DNA from 2 places in the Paenibacillus sp. FSL R7-269 genome. Region 1 is predicted to be linked to the other one. Evidence: riboswitches for the same ligand, from Rfam matches in the RefSeq annotation. Region 1 holds a riboswitch; the other holds the start of a gene.
What was found. A riboswitch is a leader RNA that binds a small molecule or an ion and turns the genes downstream of it on or off. The one in region 1 is predicted to bind glycine.

Region 1 (11,831 bases):
TCCATGTACCGGAAGGACCGTACCCACAAATTCGTATCCATAATACTCTTTGGGAACATTGGCCCTTGAGTATTCATCATTTTTCAGTGCGTGATACAGAGGTTCGTCCGCGTGAATAATCTGCCCGGCGCGAATCCCCAGATCAATGGAATCCCCGGGGTAATAGGCGAGAAACTTCTCGGTATCACAGACGGCAATCGAGATATCGTATGGAAAAGCAGCTTTCAGAACGGGCGCGAGATTTATTATATCTTCAAGGGAGCGTACGATGTTTTTCATAGGTGCGGATCTCCTTTTATTCAGTTAGCTTCAGGGTACAGCGAAATCAAGAGTTAAGTTCGACATGTTGCGACAAACCTCCTTTATTCAAAAATGAATAATTAAAAATTGACCATTGTGGTCGGTTTTTCGATCACATTGGGCACGTGAACCCTCGACGTGATCAGTGTAGCAAAATAGCCGGAGCCCTCAGTTACAACTGACAGGCTTCGGCTTATTGGCGTTCTTCTATTGCGCAACACTTGATCCTATGAAATCCTTCAACCGGTTCAGCTGCAGCAAGTGATGGCGGTAGTGCATCTCAATCAGCAGATACCATTCTGCCCCAGACAAGGGGCCGAACCGGGGATGAGGGGCGGTGCTGTGCTCAGGTGCCTGCGCAAGCTTCGGAAGGGTCTCGCGCATCCGCTCAATCACTGTGTTCAGGCCTTGGATCAGCTGCTCCTTGCTCTCCGGCTGCACCGGCGTATACTGCGGTGACGGCGGAACATGAACGCGTACAGGCGGGAAGCTGCCCCCGGCAAAAACCGCTTTACCATCCGGAGTCATCTCTGCTTCCTTCCCCGCCGCTTGCCCGTCCCCGGCCAGACACTGATCGATATTACGAAGCTGCATGTACAGCGCCGATTGTATTAAGTGCTGAACCATCTGCCCGAGAGACCACTCTCCTTCGGCAGGCTGCCGCAGCAGCTGCTCCATACTGAAGGTATCTAATTCCATAAGATAGTGATTCGCAGTCTTTTCAAATTGCTGTAAGGCTTCCGTAATCTTCGTATTCATATTCATAGTATTCAGGCAACTCCTTTATTCTTAAGGTCTGACCTGAATATACACAACCGCTCCTGACAACGTTATGTCAGTAGCGTTCCAGCATTCTCGCCGTTTCCTCCCGCACAAGCTTCCGCAAGGCTTCCGGCTCCAGGACAACCGCCCCCGCTCCCCAGCCAAGCACCCATTGCAGCAGGTCCCCGGGCTGGCGTACGCGGAAGGTCATATGCCTGCCGTCTGCCCGGTCCTCCACGGCCTCCAGATAAAAGTTATTCGATTCAGCCGCCTTGTCAGCTATCTCGGGATGCACCAAAATACACACGCGTACATGGCGGTCATCCTCCGGCTGATACTCGTGCAGATCGAAATCCGCAGGCACTTCGAACCGGTCATCCAGAACGGTAAGCCCGCTCATTCTGGATAACCGGAAATGACGGATTTCCTGCCGCAGCCAGCACCAGGCGACCAGGGTCCAGGCGCCTCTGTTCAGGACAAGTCCATACGGCGAGGCGGTTCGGATACTCCGGTGACTTCCGTCAGCTTCCTGTCTGCCCTTCGTATACCCGAAGCTGATCTTCCGCTGATCCAGAATCGCGCGGCGGATCTGCTCCATGTACTCCTTCTCCTGTCCTTGCAGCTTATCTTTACTGGTACTCAGCAGCAGGATGCTCTGGCGGAGCCGGGCAGCATTCTCCTTGACATCACCCGGCAGAATCGCTTCAATCTTCCTGCCTGCTGCGGATGCCCGGTTACCATACTCCGTATCGAACCGCTGCTCCACGAAATCCGTCCCGATCAGCAGAGTCACAGCCTCCTCCGCTGTGAAGCTGACCGGGGGCAGGAAATACCCCTTTACCAGTGAATATCCCTGACCTGTAGCTCCTACCACCGGCACTCCGGCTTCACTAAGCGCCTGGATATCGCGGTAGATGGTTCTTACACTAGTCTCGAAGACAGACGCCAGATCCTCTGCCCGTACGACCCCTTTGCGCTGCAGCTCCAGTACGATGGCTAACATGCGGTCTGTCTTGTTCATGCGGCGGCTGCACCCTCTTCATCCTGAAATCAGTTTATGTATTGATTATACTGATTTCCTGTTCGTTTTTCTCCTTACGGCTTCTGATGGAGTACAGAACGAACAGCAGAATGAACCAGAGCGGAGTAAACAGCAGCGCCGGACGGGTCTCGTCGGCAAAGAGCATGATCACTAGAATGGCGGCGAACAGCGTCAGGACAGCATAGTTAATCACCGGGGTGAACGGCGCTTTGAATTTGGAAGCGGCATGTAAATCCGGGCGGTTCCTTTTATACTTGATATGGCAGACCAGCACAACGCCCCAGACCCAGATGAAGCAAATGGCGCTGATTGTAGTCACGATGCCGAAGGCCTGACCCGGAATAAGCTTGCTGAGCAGCGCTCCGGCAGAGATTACTATAGTAGAAATAAACAGGGAATTCGCAGGCACATGATTCCGGTTCAGCTTGCCGAGCTGAGGGGAGGCCTGATTCCTTCTGCTCAGATTGTAGAGAATCCGGCTGGTCGAGAACATCCCGCTGTTGCAGGCGGAGGCCGCCGAGGTTAAGACCACGAAATTGATAATTCCCGCAGCAATCGGAATCCCGACCAGACTGAAGGTGCGCACGAACGGACTTTCAGACGCGCTAAGCTGGGTCCAGGGATTAATGCACAGCAGCACGAAGAGCGCGCCTACATAGAAGAACAGAATCCGCAGCGGAATTTTGTTGATCGCGGACGGGATGTTTTTCTCAGGATTCGCCGTCTCCGCTGCCGATACCCCCACCAGCTCCACGCCGACATAAGCGAATACCACCATCTGGAAGGAGAACAGGAAGCCCTTCACCCCGTTCGGGAATACGCCCCCGTGCTCCCAGAGATTGCGGACCGACACTGAGCCTGCATCCGTCTTGAACTGGGTCACCAGCAGGACAATCCCCAGGCCGATCAGAGCCAGAATCGTAACTACCTTGATCAGAGCAAACCAGAATTCGAGTTCCCCGAAGCTTTTGACCGTTAGCAGATTGAGTCCGAGCAGAATGATCAGGCAGATCACGGCCGGTACCCACTGCGGAATATCGAACCAGTACTGCACATAGACGCCCACTGCAATCACATCGGCCATCGCCGTCATAATCCAGCAGAACCAGTAGGTCCAGCCTGTAATGAATGCCGCGCGCGGCCCCAAGTAATCCTCAGCAATGTCTGTAAAAGATTGATACCCCGCCTTCGAGAGCAGCAGTTCCCCCAGCGCACGCATCACAAAAAACACGGCGATTCCCACGATCAGATACGTAAGCATGATGGAGGGCCCGGCCTGCTGAATTGCCTTGCCCGATCCCAGGAATAAACCTGTGCCAATCGTACCTCCGATGGCGATAAGCTGGACGTGCCGGTTTGCAAGCTCTCTTTTTAATTCTGTCTGTGCCATACCTGTTTCCCCCTTAATGTATACAATGCTGAAAATACGCAAAAAGGAGACTGGATATCATCCAATCTCCCGGTTCATAAGAGGTTCCAAATAAGCTATCTGCCCACGCTGAAGGGAATCAGCCAGGGAAATAGAAATCCGGTACTCTTCTGTCCTTTTGCCTGAGATTGTGAACCCTTCGGCGCTGCGGTCTCCCGCAGTCTCTCCAGAAGCTGCTCCAGCTATAGTGTGATCCATAGCCTTCATAGCTTGCGAATATTTAATTATTTGAAGCGGACTTCATCTAAATATTTGTCAATTCTATTCATAGCCCAGACTTCTGTCAATAACATTAGTTACATCGCTTGTTATTTAACCGTAATTTTGGTTTCCAGATCTTTATAATAGGTTTTAGCCCATTGGCCCTGTTTGTCCTTGAACATTTTCCCGCTGGCATCCTTGGCATACGTAAACGGCTTAACACTAATGGTCTTCGGGACGGCCGGAAAAGCACCGTAGTTCTGCTCCTCAGTACCGCTTGTCTTAACCTTCTCAAACGGCTTGCCCCACGGCGAGCTCACATTCCCTTTCTCATCCACAAGGTCATATAACATTCTCTCCGGGCTCACCTTGGACTTGGCCGCCGCCGGAACTGCGCCCTTGAAGCTCACCTGCAGAGACATTGTTAACGGGGTCATCTGGAAGGATGTCACTGTGTAGCTGAATGTGCTGTTCTTCTTGGAGACGCCCGGCTTCAAGCTTAAGAGGGTCCCCAGCTTGTTCACTTGAACTTTAAAAACAAACGGCTCCTTCACCCCGTTGGCGTAAGTCTTCAGCGTAAGGTCGAATTTATCCGGGATTTGCTGCTTCATCGCGCCCTTATTCAGATAGATCAAGGCTGTGTCCGTATCCTCCGGATTTGTACTGATGGAAGTATCGTACAACAGCTTTTTCCCATTGATTAACACGTCCACATTCCTGGTCTGGTCTAGGAAAGAACCGTTCTTGTCCACCGTCCCTCCGTCCTGCCGGATGCCTGCGATAAATTGATTACTGTCATAGGTCAGATCGGTTAGTGTCAGGGTTACCCCCTCCTGGGTCACGGCCTGATTCGGGGCGGCAGCAAGCTTTTTCTGAACAATCGCCTTCAGAGTGGCGTTATCGCTGGCCGCGAACACGCTGCCCGCCTTATTATCCTTGTTAACATCGGCTGCCGCCGCTACGGGTAAAGAGTATCCCCCGCCGACAACTGTCCCTCCGAGTACAGCGGTTACTGCTGTTGCTATAATTGCTTTCTTCATCGTATTTAAGCTGATCGTGTACATAGCTTTTCTCCTTTGCTTTTGAAGAATATACAAGAATAACGCTTCCCGGCTGCTAGTTTGTGACATAAGTACAGAAATAGCGTCTCTGCATAAAAGTCATTTTTGAATAAACAGAGTCATTTACAAGAAAGAATTCCGTTCATCCGCTCTACTATAATAAATTCATCCAGAACAAGTAGAGTGAGGTTAGAACTTATGGCAAATCCTGCACCACAAGCTATGAACACCAAGCTAGCGCCACCGCCCCAGGGCCGTTTCGGCCGTCTGCTGCACAATATCGTGCGATACCGGGTGCTGCTGTTGATGCTGCTGCCCACGTCGATTATCTTTTTCATCAACTGCTATATTCCGATGTTCGGATTATTCATTGCCTTCAAGAACATCAACTACATTGATGGCATTATGGGCAGTCCCTGGGCCGGGCTGGATAACTTCCGGTTCCTCTTCGCCACCTCTGACGCCCTGCGGGTGACCATCAACACCGTGGGTTACAATGTGGTCTTCATTATCTCAGGCCTTATTCTCTCCGTCTCGCTGGCGATTGCGATCAATGAGGTGCGTAACAAGCTGGCCTCGAAGTTCTTCCAGACCGTGATGATTATGCCGAACTTCCTGTCCATGGTCGTGGTCAGCTTCATCGTCTATGCCTTCCTGCACCCGGAGTACGGCTTCCTGGTCAAGCATATTCTGCCGATGTTCGGCTACTCCTCGGTGAACGCTTATATGCATCCTAACGCATGGCCTTACATTCTGTGGATCACCAAAATGTGGCACTCCATCGGGATCGGCAGTGTCATCTACCTTGCAGCCATCACCGGCATCAGCGAAGAGTTGTACGAAGCTGCGGTGATGGACGGGGCCAGCAAATGGCAGCAGATTACCAAGATTACCCTGCCGCTGCTTACGCCGATCATGGTGATTCTCACGATTCTTAACATGGGCGGTATCTTCCGCTCTGACTTCGGGCTGTTCTACCATGTGACCCTGGACTCCGGTGCGCTGCGCTCGACTACGGACGTCATCGACACCTATGTCTACCGGGGCCTGATCCAGCTCAATGACCTGGGGATGTCCTCTGCGGCGAACTTCTATCAATCTGTCGTCGGCTTCTTCCTGGTCATCGGCGCGAACGCTCTGGCCCGTAAGCTGAACCGCGATACGGCGCTTTTCTAGAAACGGAGGATTCTAATGACTACTGCATCCCGAAGCAACCCTTATACCAAAGGCTCTACTACCGCCCAGATTATTCTGAATGTATTCTTCATCGCCTTCAGCCTGGCGTGTATCCTGCCGATCCTGCTCATTGTCGCTATCTCCTTAACCAACGAGAAGGCCTTGACGCTGCAGGGTTACAAGTTCTGGCCCGATCATATCGACGCGTCCGCGTACCAATATTTGTTCAAGCATTCGGAGACACTGGTTAAGGCTTATGGTGTCAGCCTGACCGTTACCCTTATCGGAACTGTTCTGGCCGTGCTGCTGATTGCGCTGTATGCGTATCCGCTCTACCGGAAGGATTTTCCTTTTAAAAAGACATTCAACTTCTACCTGCTGATCACCATGCTGTTCTCGGGAGGGCTTGTCCCCTTCTATCTGCTATATGTGAACTATCTCGATCTGAAGGACTCGCTGGTTGCGCTGATTCTGCCCGGCCTGTCCAATGCCTTCTATATCTTCATCACCCGCACCTTCTTCCAGCAGACGATTCCGGAGGAGATGATTGAATCCGGCAAGCTCGACGGGGCCTCGGAGTGGCGGATCTTCTTCCAGCTGGTGCTGCCGATCTCCCTGCCTGTGCTGGCGACCATCGGACTGTTCACTACGCTGATGTACTGGAATGACTGGTTCAACTCCATGCTATTCATTAATGACACCAATAAGTTCTCGCTGCAGTACGTCATGATTCAGATGATCCGCCAAGCCGAATTCTTCAAAACCCAGCTTGCCGGCACCGGTGTCGCCCTGATGGTACAGGAATCCGTTCCGACCGAAAGTCTGCGGATGGCCATGGTTGTGCTGTCGATTGGTCCGATTCTGTTCATCTATCCGTTCTTCCAGAAGTACTTCACCAAAGGCCTCACGATTGGTGCGATCAAAGGTTAATTGGTCTAGCTCTGGCGTAAATGCCGGTTAGAATATATGATCTAATTATCATTGAGGAGGTTCATACAAATGAGAACAACCAGAAGCTCGGGCGCGGTGCTTGCTGCCCTAACCGCCGTGATACTGGGCATTACCGGATGCGGCGGGGGCAATTCAGGTGCATCCGCACCTTCCAAGGCAGAATCGACAGCAGCAGCTACAACAGCAGGCACGGAAGGCAGCACTAATCCTGACACCTCAACGTTCCGGAAGCTGAAAGTTTACACGGTCGGGAATTTCCCGCAAAATGATACCAAGGCGGTTGTGGACGAGATCAACAAGTATCTCAAAGAAAAAATCAACGCCGAGATTGACTTCCAGGGACTCCCTTGGTCCTCCTGGGCCGAGAAGATGGCACTAGCCTATCAATCCGGTGAACAGGTCGATTTGACCTTTGCTCCGAACTGGGCGGATTTCGCCAATAACGTAGCCAAAGGCGCATTTCTCCCGCTGGATGATCTGTTAGCCAAATATGGACAAGGCATCAAGGACACCCTTGATCCCCGCTTCCTTGACGGCGGAACGGTTGACGGCAAAATCTATGCGATTCCTACCAATAAGGAAATCGGCGAGAGCCATACCATTATGTTCCGCAAGGATCTGGTAGATAAATACGGCTTCGATGTGAACTCAATTGAGACGCTGGAGGACCTGGAGCCATGGCTGCAGACGATCAAGGAGAAGGAACCGGCCATCGCGCCTATCTGGCTATCCGGCAGCGGATCGGATACCCTGGGCTACTTCGACAAGACCAAAGAGAGCATGAAGGAGAACTTCCGTTATGAGCTGGTGGCAGGCGCTCCTGCCGGAATCGTCCTGGATACCAAGACCGATAAGATGGTGATCAGCTCGATGGAGTCCGACACCGCGATCTACCGGATGAAGCTCTATGGCGACTGGTTCAGCAAGGGCTACATTAATAAGGATGCGGCAACGACTAAGACCAGTACTGAAGACGCTTTCAAGGCCGGCAAGACTTGGATGAAATTCGGTTCTGACAAGCCGGACTCCGACAAGGAAGATTCCATCGCCACCGGCATTGAGCTGGTGAAGCTGAAGGGGAATGAACCCGAGATCAGCACAGCCAGCGTCAGCAACTCCATGATGGCCATCGGACGCACCTCGATTGATCCCGAGCGGACGATGATGCTGCTGAACCTGCTGCATACCGACCCCGTTCTGGTCAATCTGATTGACTTCGGCGTAGAGGGCCGGCAGTATGTCAAGGTAGAAGGCAAGGACAACTTCATCAAGCTGCCTGACGGCATTGCTACCCGTGCCGATACCGGCTGGGCACCGGGAATTGAATGGATGTTCGGCAACCAGACCATAACCTATCTGTGGGAAGGCGAAAGTGCCGATAAATGGGAGAAGTTCAAGGCTTATAACGAGAGTGCCCATAAGGTGAAGTCCTTCGGCTTCAACTTCAATACCGACGCTGTCAAAACACAGGTCTCTGTGGTCAGCAATATTATCAAGGAATTCCGCCCGCTGCTGGAAACGGGCAGCCTGGGAGTAGACAAGGTGCTGACGGAATACAATAATAAGCTGAAGGCAAACGGTATTGAGGATATCCGAGCCGAGGTTCAGAAGCAATATGATGCCTGGAAGGCCAAACAATCCTAAACAAACAAGTGGAAACGACTATGCCGTCCTTTTAAGGACGGTATCGTGTCAGCGAGAAATATAAGGATAAGTTGTCGTGTGGAACATACAAATTCTTATATTTTAAGCTAAGGGGAAGGACGGCAGCCGTCCTTCCCCTTTCCTGCCGCTCAGCGTGTAAATGTACCTAAGGATAAGGGGGATGACTGTGAAACTATCATTGCGATTCAAAGTGAGTGCCCTTGTCCTGCTGCTGGTCACGCCGCTGTTCCTCTTTCTCTCCTACACCAATCTCTATTCCACCAACATTGTCCGGGAGAAGGTTGCGAAGTCTGCTTCGGACACGTTGACCCTGCACTTAGGTACTCTCGATGAGCTGCTGGAGCAGACCAGCCATTATCTGCTGCGTACCGCCAATGAGAACATGCTGCTGGAGCTCTATTCGGACAGCGGGCCCGACAGCGTCAATTATTATCTGTCCATCCGTAAGCTGATGGACCAGTGGTACAGCGATGTCAGCTACTACACCATTATCCGCAGTGTCTTCGTCTACCATCAGGACCGGGATGAATTATTCCTCAGCAGCCAGAGAGAGTATTACCAGGAGAAGGAGGTCATTGCCTCCGGGCTGTCTTCACACCTCAAGGCCCCTAATCTCCAGGCCTCCCTGAAGTGGGAGACTGTGACTCTCGGCGGAGAGCCGGTGTTATTCAAGGTGCTGCCGGACAAGAGCGGCCGGCTTCTCATGGGGGTACTGGTCAGTATCGATTCTCTGGCCCAGCCGCTGACCCAGTTGGAGTCTACCGGAGGCAGCGGGCAGGTGGGCATGATCGACAATGACGGTAAATTGCTCTGGGGCCAGTTCGCCAGTGAAGATCTTGCGCTCATCCGCAACCAGCTGGGCCGTCCTGACCGTCCGGTGGATGCCTCGATTCGCCTGAGTAACGGCAATTCGTATTTGCTGATTGACAAGCCTTCGCAGTATTCCAATCTGAATGTCTTCTTCCTGCTTGACGAGAAATCGATTCTGGACGAGCTGCCGATCTTCCAGCGGATCATCAAGGTCATTCCTTTCGTCATTATCCTCGTAATGGTTATTCTGCTGGCTCTGCTCAGCAGGCTGGTGTTCAAGCCTATCCAGCAATTGACCAGCGGGATGCGCATCCTGGGGAAGGGGCAGCTGGAATACCGGCTGAAGGATGGCAACAGCAGAGAGTTCCAGATCATTACGATGCAATTCAACCAGATGGCGGAGCAGATCGGTAATCTCAAGATTGATGTGTATGAGGAGCAGATGAAGGTGCAGCAGGCCGAGCTGAAGCATCTTCAGGCGCAGATCAATCCTCATTTTTTCATGAATTCCTTGAATATCGTCTTTCATCTGGTAGAGCTGAAGCAATATGCGCTGATCAAAAAGATGATCGGACATCTGGTCTCCCACTTCCGCTTCATTATGAATACCAATGACGCCTGGATTCCGCTGCGCGGCGAGCTGGGTCATATTCAGAATTATATCGAGATTCAGATGGTCATGTATCCCAACAAGCTGTCTTATGAGGTGCAGCTTCCGCAGGAGCTTGAGTCTACACTGATTCCGCCGCTGCTGATCCAGCCCTTCGTCGAGAATGCGATCAAGCATGGATTCATCAACAATTCGAAGCCCTTCAACGTTGGCATAACCGTCAGTGAAGATGCAGGGGAGAGCGGAAATTCCTGCATTACCATTCAGATCCGCGATTCCGGGCCGGGCTTCTCCGCAGCTCAGCTCGACATGCTCAATCATGGCGTGTATGAGCGCAAGCCGACAGACCGCCATCTGGGAATATGGAACGTATACAGACGCATGCTGATGTTCTATAACAACCGGGCACGGCTTACCTTCCACAATGCTCCAGACGGAGGCGCGGTTGTGGAAATCAGACTACCCGTTCAAAAGGAGCTGTGACGTTCAATGTACAGAGTTCTAATCGTTGACGACCAATACTTCGCCTTGCTCGGCCTCCAGCAGGGGGTGGATTGGAGCGCGCTTAGCGTGTCGGATGTCTGTCTGGCAGAGAATGTGGATCAGGCAATTGCTATTCTTGAGCAGAAGCCCGTAGATCTGCTGATCTGCGATATCGAAATGCCGGGCAGAAACGGCCTTGAGCTGCTGGCCTGGGTGAAGCAATCTGCTCCCGGTACGCTGACGATTATGCTGACCTGCCATGCCGATTTCGAGTATGCCCAGCGCGCGATTTATCACGGTGCCTTCCATTATCTGCTCAAGCCGGTAGACTATGAGGAATTGATGAAGATCTCCCGTGAGGCGCTCGCTGAGATCAGCAAGCAGAAGGAGCAGCAGCAGTTCGAGACCCTGATCCAGGAATACCGGAGACAGTGGGAGCATCAGCTGCCGCTACTGGTGGAACGGTTCTGGCAGGATATTCTCAGCCAGCGGGCGGCGCCCGTGCTGGAATCGCTCACCCTTCCGGCGAACACCTACAATCTGGATCTGCAGCCCGGGGACCGCTACTTCCTAGCTCTGCTGGGGCTGGAGCAGTGGAAGGAGAACCTTAGTGCACGGGATGAGACGATTATGGAATATGCGCTGCGCAATATGGCCGATGAGCTGCTGCTAAGCGGGCTGGAAGGCACCGTGCTGCAGGATCAGGTCGGCCATAATCTGGCGGTCATCTACGTGCGTGGCGATATGAAGGCCGTCCGGCATACGCTGGAGCAGAATGGCCGCACCTTCCTGGATACCTGCGGGCGGCTGCTGCATTGCTCCCTGTCGATCTACATCAGCGCGGGCGTCCCTCTGTCCGGTATCATGAGCGCATATACGGATGTCACTGAACGGGAACAACGCAACCTGAACCGTTCGCGTCAGGTGTTCGGACCGGAGGATCAGGCGTATGGCCGAGATCTGCCGCTTGCGCCGGGGCCTCAGGCAGCGCCTATGCACATCTTCGGAGAGTGGGCGACCCTCCTGGAGCTTGGCGAGCTGGAGGAGCTGGAGCGCCGTGTGACCCTGTGGTTCTCGGGCATTGAGCCTGGCCGCTGGACAAGTGAACTGCACCGTCAGCTTATTCACGGCATCCTGTTCATTGTACACACCGTTCTCGCCAAAAAAGGCTTATCCGCACACGCCTCAGCCGAGCTGAAGCCCTTGATGGATAAGGAGAATTATCCGAAGCATTCCGCTTCGCTCCAGCATTGGGCGCTGGAATGCCTGCGAGCCGTAATGCGCTTATTGCAGACCAGCAATAACGTATCCTCGGCCACAGTCACCAAGATCCGGCAGTAT
Region 2 (11,831 bases), on a different contig from region 1:
TTAAAAATACCCCATGCCTCTCCTGTAAGAAGGGACATGGGGTATTAGGGTTATCAGCTACACCGTCTCAGAAGTCTGTAGTTCCATAGCCAACGTACGTTCCGTATCACGGATCAGGACAGGCTTCAGGTAGCGGCCAGTGTAGGATTCCTCAACAGTAATCAGCTTCTCCGGTGTTCCAGTGGCTAGGACCGTACCGCCGCCGCTGCCGCCTTCCGGTCCCATATCGACGATATAATCGGCCGTCTTGATGACATCGAGATTATGCTCGATAACCAGAACCGATTCGCCTGAATCGACCAGACGGTGCAGTACCTCAAGCAGACGGCCGATGTCATCCACATGCAGGCCGGTTGTCGGCTCATCCAGGATATAGAGGGTCTTGCCGGTGCTGCGGCGGTACAGCTCCGAAGCCAGCTTCACACGCTGAGCTTCACCGCCGGACAGGGTGGTTCCCGGCTGGCCGATGTTAATATAGCCCAGACCTACATCCAGCAAGGTCTGCATTTTGCGGTGAATCTTCGGAATGTTCTTAAAGAACTCCGTTGCATCCTCCACTGTCATTTCCAGCACATCCGAGATATTTTTGCCTTTATATTTCACTTCCAGCGTCTCGCGGTTATACCGTTTGCCTTTGCAAACTTCACAGGGCACGTAGACATCCGGCAGGAAGTGCATCTCAATCTTGATGATCCCGTCTCCACGGCACGCCTCACAGCGGCCGCCCTTCACATTGAAGCTGAAGCGCCCCTTCTGGAAGCCGCGTACCTTGGCCTCATTCGTCTTGGAGAACAGATCACGGATATCATCGAACACGCCTGTGTACGTAGCCGGATTGGAGCGCGGAGTACGTCCAATAGGGGACTGGTCAATTTCGATGACCTTGTCCAGATTCTCCAGGCCGCGGATTTCTTTGTGCAAGCCTGGGCGAACCTTGACCGCCTTGTTAAGCTGGCGGGCCAGACTCTTGTAGAGAATCTCGTTAATGAGCGAAGATTTGCCTGACCCGGATACGCCGGTTACCGCTGTGAACACACCGAGCGGAATCTTTACATTCACATTCTTCAGGTTATTCTCCTTCGCTCCACGGATCTCGATCCAGCGTTCATTATCGGTTGGCCGCCGCTTAGCAGTCACCGGGATGAACTTGCGTCCGCTCAAGTATTCACCGGTCAGGGAACCGGGGTCCTTCATAATCTCCTCCGGGGTCCCTTGGGCAATGATTTGGCCGCCGTGTTTGCCAGCTCCCGGTCCAATGTCGATAATATAGTCAGCCGCCATCATGGTATCCTCATCATGCTCAACAACAATGAGCGTATTGCCGAGGTCACGCATATGGGCCAGTGTAGCAATCAGGCGGTCATTATCCCGCTGATGCAGGCCGATACTTGGCTCATCCAGAATGTAGAGGACTCCCATCAGACTGGAGCCGATCTGGGTAGCCAGCCTGATGCGCTGGGCTTCCCCGCCGGATAGAGAACCTGCTGCCCGGCTAAGGGTCAGATAATTCAGCCCCACATTCACCAGGAAGCCTAGCCGGCTGCTGATTTCCTTGAGGATCAGATTGGCAATCGCTGTTTCTTTCTCACTAAGCTTCAGATCTGCGAAAAAGTCCAGGCAATCCCCAATGGAAAGATCCGTCACATCGGCAACATTCCGCTCATTGATGGTCACCGCCAGAATCTCTTTCTTGAGCCGCTTTCCCTTACACGAATGGCAGGGCTTGGCGCTCATGAAGCCTTCAATGAACTCACGGATACCCTCAGAGGCTGTATCACGGTACCGGCGCTCCAGATTAGGAATTATTCCCTCAAACGCAACGAGAGCGTCTTTGCGCTGGCCGAAGTCGTTCTCATACCGGAAGCGGATCTTCTCGCTGCCCGTTCCGTGCAGCAGCTTGTTCATATGCTCTGGCGACAGGCTGCTGACCGGTACATTCTGCGGTATTTTGAAATGCTCGCATACAGATTTCAGGAACTGTGGATAGTAGTTCGACGTACTGCCTGTCCAGGCCAGGAAAGCTCCTTCTTCAATGGACTTCTCCATATCCGGGATCAGCAGATCGGGATCGACTACCATATTCATCCCCAGCCCGTCACACTCAGGGCAGGCCCCAAATGGGCTGTTGAAGGAGAACATGCGCGGCGCCAGCTCTTCTATGCTGAATCCGCAGACTGGACAAGCAAAGCTGGCACTGAACAACAGCTCTTCCTGGCCCATCACATCAACGAGAATCTGACCGCCGGACAGCTTCAGCGCAGTCTCCAAAGAATCGGTAAGCCGGGTCTCGATATCATCCTTAATCACAATCCGGTCAACAACAACCTCAATCGTATGCTTTTTATTCTTCTCCAGTACAATATCTTCCGTCACTTCGCGTAGTTCACCATCCACACGTACACGGACGAAGCCTTGCTTCGAGATATCTGTGAAGAGACCCTTATGCTCACCCTTACGGCCGGAAATGACTGGGGCCAGAATCTGCAGGCGAGTCTTCTCCGGGTATTGCATAATCCGGTCCACCATCTGTTCGACGGTCTGCGAAGTGATCTCTATGCCATGATCCGGACAATGCGGATGGCCAACCCGGGCAAAAAGCAGCCGCAGATAGTCATAGATTTCCGTAACCGTCCCTACCGTGGAACGCGGGTTACGGCTAGTAGTCTTCTGATCAATCGATATGGCCGGAGAGAGTCCGTCGATGGAATCTACATCCGGCTTCTCCATCTGGCCCAGGAACTGGCGGGCATACGCAGACAAAGACTCCACATACCGGCGTTGTCCCTCGGCGTAGATGGTGTCGAAGGCCAGGGAGGATTTACCCGAACCGCTCAGCCCCGTTAGCACGACGAAGCGGTCACGCGGAATCGTTACGTCGATGTTCTTGAGATTATGGGCCCTTGCGCCCTTGATTACTATACTTTCATGTGCCAACGGTACCTCTCCTTTAAGGGGAATTTAAAATGGAAAAACATTACCTTTCGATCCCTCCCAAACCCTCCCTTCCAAGGGAGGGCCCCAAGGGTTGCACCCTCTGGACACCCGCAAGCTCGGCGGAAGGAATTAGGTTGGTGAATGGACGACTACTGGGGCAATGGGCCCGCTAACCCCTACGGGGCCGCTCCTACGATTAGAGCGATTCGGCTCGCTGTGGCTTGCCGACAACGCTGTCCCTCCGGGATACGCGCTAAGGGCTTAACAGCGGGCTGTCCCTTCGGGATACGCAAGGACGTGGCCCCTTTATCTTCAAAAGGAACGGCCTGAATAGCACCGTTCCCTGGATCGTTAACTTCAGCGCCGGGTTACTCTGCCCGCAGTTCAAGCAAGGCATCGCGCAGCTCGGCGGCGCGTTCGAATTGCAGGTTCTTGGCGGCGTCCTTCATCTCGGCCTCCAGGCGCTGCATCAGGCTCTGTTTGTCTTTCTTGTTCAGCTTGCCGCCGACACCGGTGAGGTAATCGGCCTTGGACTCGGCCACCTTGGTCGCCTCGATGATGTCGCGGACCTTCTTGTTGATGGTTGTCGGGGTAATCCCGTGCTTCTCATTATGAGCCATTTGAATCTCACGGCGGCGCTGGGTTTCGCTCATTGCCTTCTCCATGGAATCTGTTATGCGGTCCCCATACAAAATAACACGCCCGTCAGAGTTACGCGCGGCCCGCCCGATCGTCTGGATCAGCGAACGCTCGGAACGGAGGAACCCTTCCTTATCGGCATCCAGGATGGCGACAAGCGAGACCTCCGGCAGGTCAAGACCCTCTCTAAGCAGGTTAATACCGACCAGCACGTGGAAGGTACCCAGACGGAGATCACGCAGGATTGCCATCCGCTCCAGCGTCTTGATATCAGAGTGCATATAACGTACCTTGATGCCAATCTCCTTGAAGTAGTCCGTCAGGTCCTCAGACATCTTCTTCGTAAGGGTGGTAACGAGTACACGTTCATCGCGTTCTACCCGGTCACGGATTTCACTAATCAGATCATCGATCTGTCCTTCGGTAGGACGCACTTCTATAATCGGGTCAAGCAGACCGGTAGGACGGATAATCTGCTGAACCATAGTATCGCAATGCTCCATCTCATAAGGGCCCGGTGTTGCGGACACATATACAATCTGGCTTACCTTGTCTTCGAATTCCTCGAATTGCAGCGGACGGTTATCCAACGCAGACGGCAGGCGGAATCCATGCTCCACCAGGACGGTCTTACGCGCACGGTCACCATTATACATCGCCCGGATCTGCGGAAGCGTAGCATGGGACTCGTCGATCACAATCAGCATATCATCCGGGAAATAGTCCATCAGCGTATAAGGAGTAGCTCCCGGCTCACGGAAGGTAAGCGGACCGGAGTAGTTCTCGATTCCCGAACAAAAGCCGACTTCCTTCATCATCTCGATATCATAACGGGTCCGCTGCTCCAGGCGCTGAGCCTCCAGCAGCTTGCCTGCTCCATTAAGCACAGCCAGCCGCTCCTCAAGCTCACGTTCAATATTAACAAGGGCTACACGCATCGTCTCTTCCTGGGTGACAAAGTGGGACGCAGGGAAGATCGCAATATGATCTCGTTCGCCGATCAGTTCGCCTGTCAGAACGTCTATCTCCGTGATCCGCTCGATCTCGTCTCCGAACAATTCAACCCGGATCGCATGTTCTCCCTGGGATGCCGGGAAGATCTCAACGACATCCCCGCGTACACGGAACGTACCGCGCACAAAATTAATATCGTTACGCTGATACTGGATATCTACGAGCCGGCTCAGAATCTGATTACGCGGCTTCTCCATCCCTACCCGCAGCGAGAGCAGCAAGCTTCCATATTCCTTCGGCGAACCGAGGCCATAAATACACGACACACTCGCCACAATAATAACGTCACGGCGTTCGAACAACGAGCTGGTTGCAGAGTGGCGGAGCTTGTCGATTTCTTCATTTATGCTGGAGTCTTTCTCAATGTAGGTATCAGAGGAAGGAATGTACGCCTCAGGCTGGTAGTAATCGTAGTAACTGACGAAGTAATCCACGGAATTGCTTGGAAAAAATTCTTTGAACTCACTCGCCAGCTGTGCAGCAAGCGTCTTGTTGTGCGCAATGACCAGCGTCGGGCGGTTCAATTTGGAAATCACTTGCGCGATGGTAAAGGTCTTGCCTGTACCTGTCGCTCCCAGCAGCGTCTGGTGCTTCTTGCCCTGCCGGATGCCGTCCACTAACTCTTCTATGGCATGAGGCTGATCGCCCTGGGGTGTATACTCGGACTCCAGTTCAAAAGTCTTCGTACTGACGACAATATCACTCATTTGCCCGTCTCCCCTCTATCGTCTAGAATATATGAATATATTATAATTTTAACCCTAATTATCCTTCATCCATACCATACTGAAAAATATGGAAGATAGGAATGCACGTTCCCGTTTATTATACAGCGTTGCCCAGACTGTTGCAAACCATAATATATAGAAATTTAAGGAGCCTGAATTTATGGATTTCATTACAATACTCGGCCTGCTGGCCGGAATTGCCGCTATGATCGGCGGTTTTCTGTGGGAAGGCGGCAGCCTGTCCGGCCTGCTGCAGCCCAATGCTGCCCTGATCGTGTTCGGCGGCACCCTTGCGGCGGTGCTCATCAGCTTCCCGGGGTCCAAGCTCCGCAGCATTCCGGCGGCGCTCCGCCTGGCTTTTGACCGGCAACGGGATACCAGCCGGGAACAAGCCGAAGAGCTGATTGCCATGGCTGCACTCACGCGGCGCGGCGGTGTTCTCGCCCTGGAGAAACGGGCAGAAGAACATCCCGATCCCTTCACCCGTGAAGGCCTGTTTCTGATTGTCGACGGCAATGACCCGGATCAGGTCCGCCAGATCCTGGAGCTTGGGATGGATGCCAAGGAGCTGAAATATGAAGGCTATGCCAAAATATTCGAAGCCGCCGGCGGCTATGCACCGACCATGGGCATTATCGGTACCGTTATGGGGCTAATCCGGGTTCTAAGCAATTTAACGGACCCTTCCAATCTGGGTGCGTCGATTGCCGTAGCTTTTACAGCAACACTCTATGGCGTAGCCAGTGCCAATCTACTCTTTTTACCCATCGCCTCCAAAATCAAATCCCGCAGCCAAAGTGAGCTGGGCACCATGGAGATGCTGCTCGTCGGCATTCTGTCCCTGCAGAATGGGGATCACCCGCATCTGGTCCGGCAAAAGCTGGCCCCTTTCCTGACAGACGCTCCTAAACGCAGCATCCGCACCAGCCCGGAGGAACCGCTATGAGACAAAGAAACCGCCGGCAGCCCCGTGCCGCCGCCGGCAAGGAGAGCCGGGACCGCTGGATGATTACCTACGCGGATCTGATCACGCTTCTGCTTATTTTCTTCGTGATTCTGTATGCTATGAGCAGCTTGGATTCGCAGAAGTATGCCATTGTCAGCGGCTCCTTATCGGATACCTTCAAGAGCGGAAGTGCAGTGCTGGAAGGCGGAAGCGGCGTGCTGGAAGGCAATCAGGGAATCACCGGGGCTGGCGTTTCGAAGGGTCATAATGAAGACGGTGGAGACACTGGCGCTCCTTCAGCCACAGACTCTGCGGATGCGGACGGGCTGAATGGAACCGGGCAAACAGGAGATGGGGCGGGGCACCAGCCGTCAGCGCGCGAGCTTGCTTTTCGGGAACAGGAAGCGAAGCTGGCTGCTCTTATGGGCGTCATCACGGAGTATGTGGAGGAGAATAACCTTGGGGAACAGATTTTTGTTGCTGATAAGCCGCAGGGCATTGCCATCACGCTGAGTGACCGGTTCCTGTTCGATGCGGGAAAGGCTGAGTTGAAATCCCCTGCCTTCCCTGCACTGCGCCAGCTCTCCGGCCTATTCCGCGGTATCGGCGCTACCATCAGCATCGAAGGCCACACCGACAATGTTCCCGTGACACCAGGATCAGTGTACAAAGACAACTGGGAGTTATCGGGCGCCCGGGCGCTGTCCGTCCTGCGCTTTTTTCTGGACAAAGAGGGGCTGAGCCCTGATACCTTCCAGTACGCAGGTTATGCCGATACCCGGCCTGCTTACGATAATACAACCACTGAGGGAAAGCAGCGGAACCGCCGGGTTGAACTGATTGTGCTGCGCCAGCTTCAGGAGAAGGAGTAAGATACAGACGCAAAAAGACAGACCTCTCACATTAGTAACATCTAATGTTATAAAGAGAGGTCTGCCGTATTAACATCCGCTTCCGCAAATAAGCTACCTTTTATTCCCCAACCAGTTCCTTGTACGCAGCCGCATCCAGCAGGCCGGTTACTGCCTCTCCGAACTCTGCATCAAGCTCCAGCTCAAAAATCCAGCCGTCCCCGTAAGGGTGATCGTTGATCAGCTCCGGGCTGGCCTCCAGCGCATCGTTGATCTTGGTCACCTTGCCTGATACGGGTGAATATAGCTCCGATACGGTCTTCACGGATTCGATACTGCCCACGCTGTCGCCTGCGGAGATCGCCGCGCCTACTTCCGGAAATTCTACAAACACGATATCGCCCAGCAGATGCTGCGCATGATCCGTAATCCCTACACGTACTACGCGTCCCTCGCCCTGCTGCGCCCACTCATGCTCTTCGCTGTATAGCAGGTTGTCAAGCACTTCACTCATGTCCAAGCCGCCTCTTTTCCGTAATTGGAGTTCTAAATTTAGTTATAGCCTAAGTTATCGGCTTGCCTAATGTCAATATAACTGACAGTAAAATTAAATTTGTCAACTTTTTGACGTTTTTTGATTGACAGGGCAGAGGGTTACCCGGTTTAATGGAGTCAGTAGAAAAACATATGGTTTGCGAATGATGGCATAGGGAGAGACTGTCTCACAGGAAGACAGCGCCGAAGGAGTAAGCCCGGGATGGGTGAATCTCTCAGGCAAAAGGACCTTTGCCGGACGCATCTCTGGAGAGCATCCGGGTGCCTGCGCCGCAGGCTTCACGGATCACCAACGGGGAAACCTGCGCTTCATTGCAGGGTAACTCTCAGGTACCAAGGACAGAGCGGAAGTCCATTTATGCATGCGTGCATAATGGCTTTCGCCTGTCCTTTTTCGTATGTAATCAGACCAAGGGAGTGACAAGATGGAGTCTTTGAGAAGAACGCCTTTTTATGACCTCTATGCCGCTTATGCGGAGTCCAGATGTATTGATTTCGGCGGCTGGGAGCTGCCGGTGCAGTTCACCGGCATCGTGAAGGAGCATGAAGCCGTCCGTGAACGGGCCGGACTGTTCGATGTCTCCCACATGGGGGAATTCATGGTTACCGGGAGCGGTGCAGAAGCCTTCCTCCAGAGAATGACCACGAATGATGTCACCCGCCTGGAAGACGGCGCAGCGCAGTACACCCTGATGCTCTACCCAAGCGGCGGAGTGGTGGACGATCTGCTGGTATACCGGCTGGGCGTGGAGCGTTACATGCTTGTCGTCAATGCGTCCAATATCGACAAGGACTTCCAGTGGCTGCAGGAGCATCTTACCGCTGAATTCAGCGGCGTCAGTCTGAAGAATATCTCGGATGAGACGCTGCTGCTCGCGTTGCAGGGTCCGCTGGCAGAGACGATTCTGGCCAAGGTCACGCAGGTGTCTCTAACAGAGCTTAAGCAGTTCCACTTCCTCGAACACGCTGAAGTCTGCGGCGTCACCGTCCTGCTCTCCCGTACCGGATATACCGGTGAGGACGGCTTCGAGCTGTATGCTCCCGCAGATACAGCAGCAGCACTCTGGAACGGCCTGCTGGACGCTGGCGCTCCGCATGGCCTGACGCCTGCCGGACTCGGCGCACGCGATACGCTCCGCTTCGAAGCCAAGCTGCCGCTGTACGGCCAGGAGCTGTCGGCGGAGATTACGCCGCTTGAAGCCGGTGTCCAGTTCTTCGTGAAGCTGGACGCCGGCGATTTCATCGGCCGCGATGCCCTGCTGAAGCAGAAGGAAGCCGGTCTGCCCCGGCGTCTTGTGGGCCTGGAGATGATCGACCGCGGCATTCCCCGTTCCCACTACCCTGTGTACGCGGACGGAGTGAAGATCGGTGAAGTAACGACTGGCACCCAGTCCCCGACCCTGAAGCGGAATCTCGGACTCGCCCTGCTGGACGCTGCCTATACGGAGATCGGCACAGAGGTGTACGTGGAGATTCGCGGCAAGCAGCTCAAGGCTGCCGTCATCAAAGCCCCATTCTACAAAAGAAGCCAAGGAGTGAAGCCGCAATGAAGCACCGCTATCTGCCAATGACTGAGCAAGACCGCGCAGAAATGATGGAGACCGTAGGCATACAATCCATCGATGAGCTGTTCGCCGATATTCCGCAGTCTGTCCGTTACCAGGGAACCCTGCCGATGTCCGGCGCCTTGGACGAATACGCACTGCTTCGCCATATGAAGGGCCTGGCTGACAAGAATGCCGACTTCGATACCCACACCAGCTTCCTGGGCGCCGGATTGTACGACCACCACGTTCCGGTCGTCATCAACCATGTGATTTCCCGTTCGGAATTCTATACTGCCTACACTCCTTACCAGCCGGAGATCAGCCAGGGGGAGCTTCAGGCGATCTTTGAATTCCAATCCTATATCTGTGAGCTGACCGGCATGAAGGTTGCCAATGCCAGTATGTATGACGGCGCAACCGCCTTCTCCGAAGCGGCTGTGTTGGCCGCAGGCGCCACCAAACGCAAGAAACTGATTGTCTCCCGTACAGTTCACCCGGAAGCGCGTCAGGTGCTGCGTACCTCCGCCAACGCCTGGGGTCTGCAAATTGTAGAGATTGACTATGCTGACGGGGTAACGGATCTTGCCAAGCTGGCCGAAGCCATCGACAGCGATACCGCTGCCGTTCTGGTTCAGTCCCCCAACTTCTTCGGCGGGATTGAGGATCTGCGCGGGATCGAACCGCTGATCCATGCGGTTAAGGGACTGCTTGTCGTCAGCGCGAATCCCATTGCACTTGGCGTATTGGAGTCTCCCGGACGGCTTGGCGCAGATATCGTTGTCGGTGACGCGCAGCCGCTGGGAATTGCCGCTTCGCTCGGCGGTCCGACCTGCGGATTCTTCGCCGTTGCCGAGCCGCTCATGCGCCGGATGCCGGGCCGGATCGTCGGCCAGACGGTTGACCGGAATGGCAAGCGCGGCTTCGTGCTGACGCTGCAAGCCCGCGAACAGCATATCCGCCGGGAGAAGGCGACCTCGAATATCTGCTCCAATCAGGCGCTCTTGGCGCTGTGCGCTTCCGTCTACTTGTCCGTGATGGGCAAGGAGGGCATGCGCGAGGTTGGTGAGTTGAACATCCGCAAGAGCCACTATGCCGTTGGGCGGCTGGCTGAAATCACTGGCGCAGAGCGCGTCTTCACTGCCCCGTTCTTCAATGAATTCGTCCTGAAGCTCCCGGAGGGCAGCAGTGTGAGTGCGGTTAACTCCAAGCTGCTGAAGGAAGGCTATCTGGGCGGTTATGACTTAAGCCGGGATTATCCCGAGCTGGCCGGACATATGCTGGTTGCCGTAACGGAGAAACGAAGCAAGACCGAAATTGACGAATTCGCAAGCGCACTGGAGGGCTGTGTATGAAACCGGAACAAAGTCTGATTTTTGAATTAAGCCGTCCAGGCCGCTCTGCCTACTCCCTGCCTCTGTGTGATGTGCCGCAGGACGAGGGCCTTGGCTCACTCATTCCTGAAGGGCTGCTGCGCAGTGAGCCGGTCGTACTGCCGGAGGTATCCGAGGTGGATGTGATCCGCCACTATACCGCCCTGTCCCGCCGCAACTTCGGAGTTGACAACGGCTTCTATCCGCTCGGCTCCTGCACGATGAAATACAACCCCAAGATCAACGAGGATGTCGCCCGCTTCCCGGGACTCTCCAAGATCCATCCGTATCAGCCGGAAGAGAGCATCCAGGGTGCGCTTGAACTGATGTACACGCTGCAAAAGGATCTCGCCGCCCTGACCGGCATGGATGCCGTATCCCTGCAGCCCGCTGCCGGCGCCCACGGCGAGTGGACCGGCCTGATGATGATCCGCGCCTACCATGAGAGCCGCGGCGAAGTCCGCTCCAAAGTGATCGTGCCCGATTCCTCGCACGGCACCAACCCGGCCAGTGCCGCCGCAGCCGGTCTCGACACCGTGACCATCCCCTCCAATGACAAGGGAATGGTGGACCTCGAAGCACTGAAGGCCGCTGTCGGCAGCGACACCGCCGCGCTGATGCTCACGAACCCGAGTACCCTCGGACTCTTCGAGACGCAGATCGTCGAGATCGCCGCGATTGTCCATGAAGCGGGTGGCCTGCTCTATTATGACGGAGCGAACTCCAACGCGATTATGGGCATCACCCGCCCGGGCGATATGGGCTTCGATGTGGTGCATCTCAATCTGCACAAGACGATGAGTACGCCGCATGGCGGCGGAGGTCCGGGAGCCGGACCAGTCGGTGTAAAGGCGAAGCTGATCCCGTTCCTGCCGCAGCCTACTGTGGCCCAGAACGAAGACGGCAGCTTCACGCTGGACTGCGGCGGGCCGGAATCAATCGGCCGCGTCAAAGCCTTTTACGGCAACTTCGGGATTCTCGTCCGTGCTTATGCGTATATCCGCACCTACGGTCCTGACGGCTTGCGTGAGGTGTCCGAGAACGCCGTGCTGAACGCCAACTATATGATGCACCGGCTGGCTCCTTACTTCGAGATTCCCTTCCCGGGCATCTGCAAGCATGAATTCGTCATGTCCGGCAAGAACCTTAAGCAATACGGCGTCCGTACCCTCGATGTAGCCAAACGGCTGCTTGACTTCGGCTATCATCCGCCAACCGTCTACTTCCCGCTGACGGTAGAGGAATGT

Region 2: linked by a shared signal. The riboswitch ahead of gcvT (glycine cleavage system aminomethyltransferase GcvT) and the one ahead of C162_RS04535 (amino acid permease) in region 1 are both predicted to bind glycine.

What each region holds. Positions count from the first base shown of each region.
Region 1 covers NZ_ASPS01000011.1:105,390-117,220, reverse strand. The annotation lists gene C162_RS36840 (hypothetical protein) at 1-279, opposite strand, end outside; gene C162_RS04545 (DinB family protein) at 508-1,059, opposite strand; gene C162_RS04540 (helix-turn-helix transcriptional regulator) at 1,136-2,083, opposite strand; gene C162_RS04535 (amino acid permease) at 2,118-3,494, opposite strand; glycine riboswitch at 3,634-3,713, opposite strand; gene C162_RS04530 (DUF5643 domain-containing protein) at 3,842-4,798, opposite strand; gene C162_RS04525 (ABC transporter permease) at 4,994-5,971, shown strand; gene C162_RS04520 (carbohydrate ABC transporter permease) at 5,987-6,901, shown strand; gene C162_RS04515 (ABC transporter substrate-binding protein) at 6,971-8,566, shown strand; gene C162_RS34085 (sensor histidine kinase) at 8,754-10,490, shown strand; gene C162_RS04505 (helix-turn-helix domain-containing protein) at 10,497-11,831, shown strand, end outside.
Region 2 covers NZ_ASPS01000023.1:67,360-79,190, reverse strand. The annotation lists gene uvrA (excinuclease ABC subunit UvrA) at 58-2,934, opposite strand; gene uvrB (excinuclease ABC subunit UvrB) at 3,303-5,294, opposite strand; gene C162_RS12345 (flagellar motor protein) at 5,476-6,261, shown strand; gene C162_RS12340 (flagellar motor protein MotB) at 6,258-7,133, shown strand; gene gcvH (glycine cleavage system protein GcvH) at 7,234-7,626, opposite strand; glycine riboswitch at 7,811-7,908, shown strand; glycine riboswitch at 7,912-8,012, shown strand; gene gcvT (glycine cleavage system aminomethyltransferase GcvT) at 8,093-9,217, shown strand; gene gcvPA (aminomethyl-transferring glycine dehydrogenase subunit GcvPA) at 9,214-10,566, shown strand; gene gcvPB (aminomethyl-transferring glycine dehydrogenase subunit GcvPB) at 10,563-11,831, shown strand, end outside.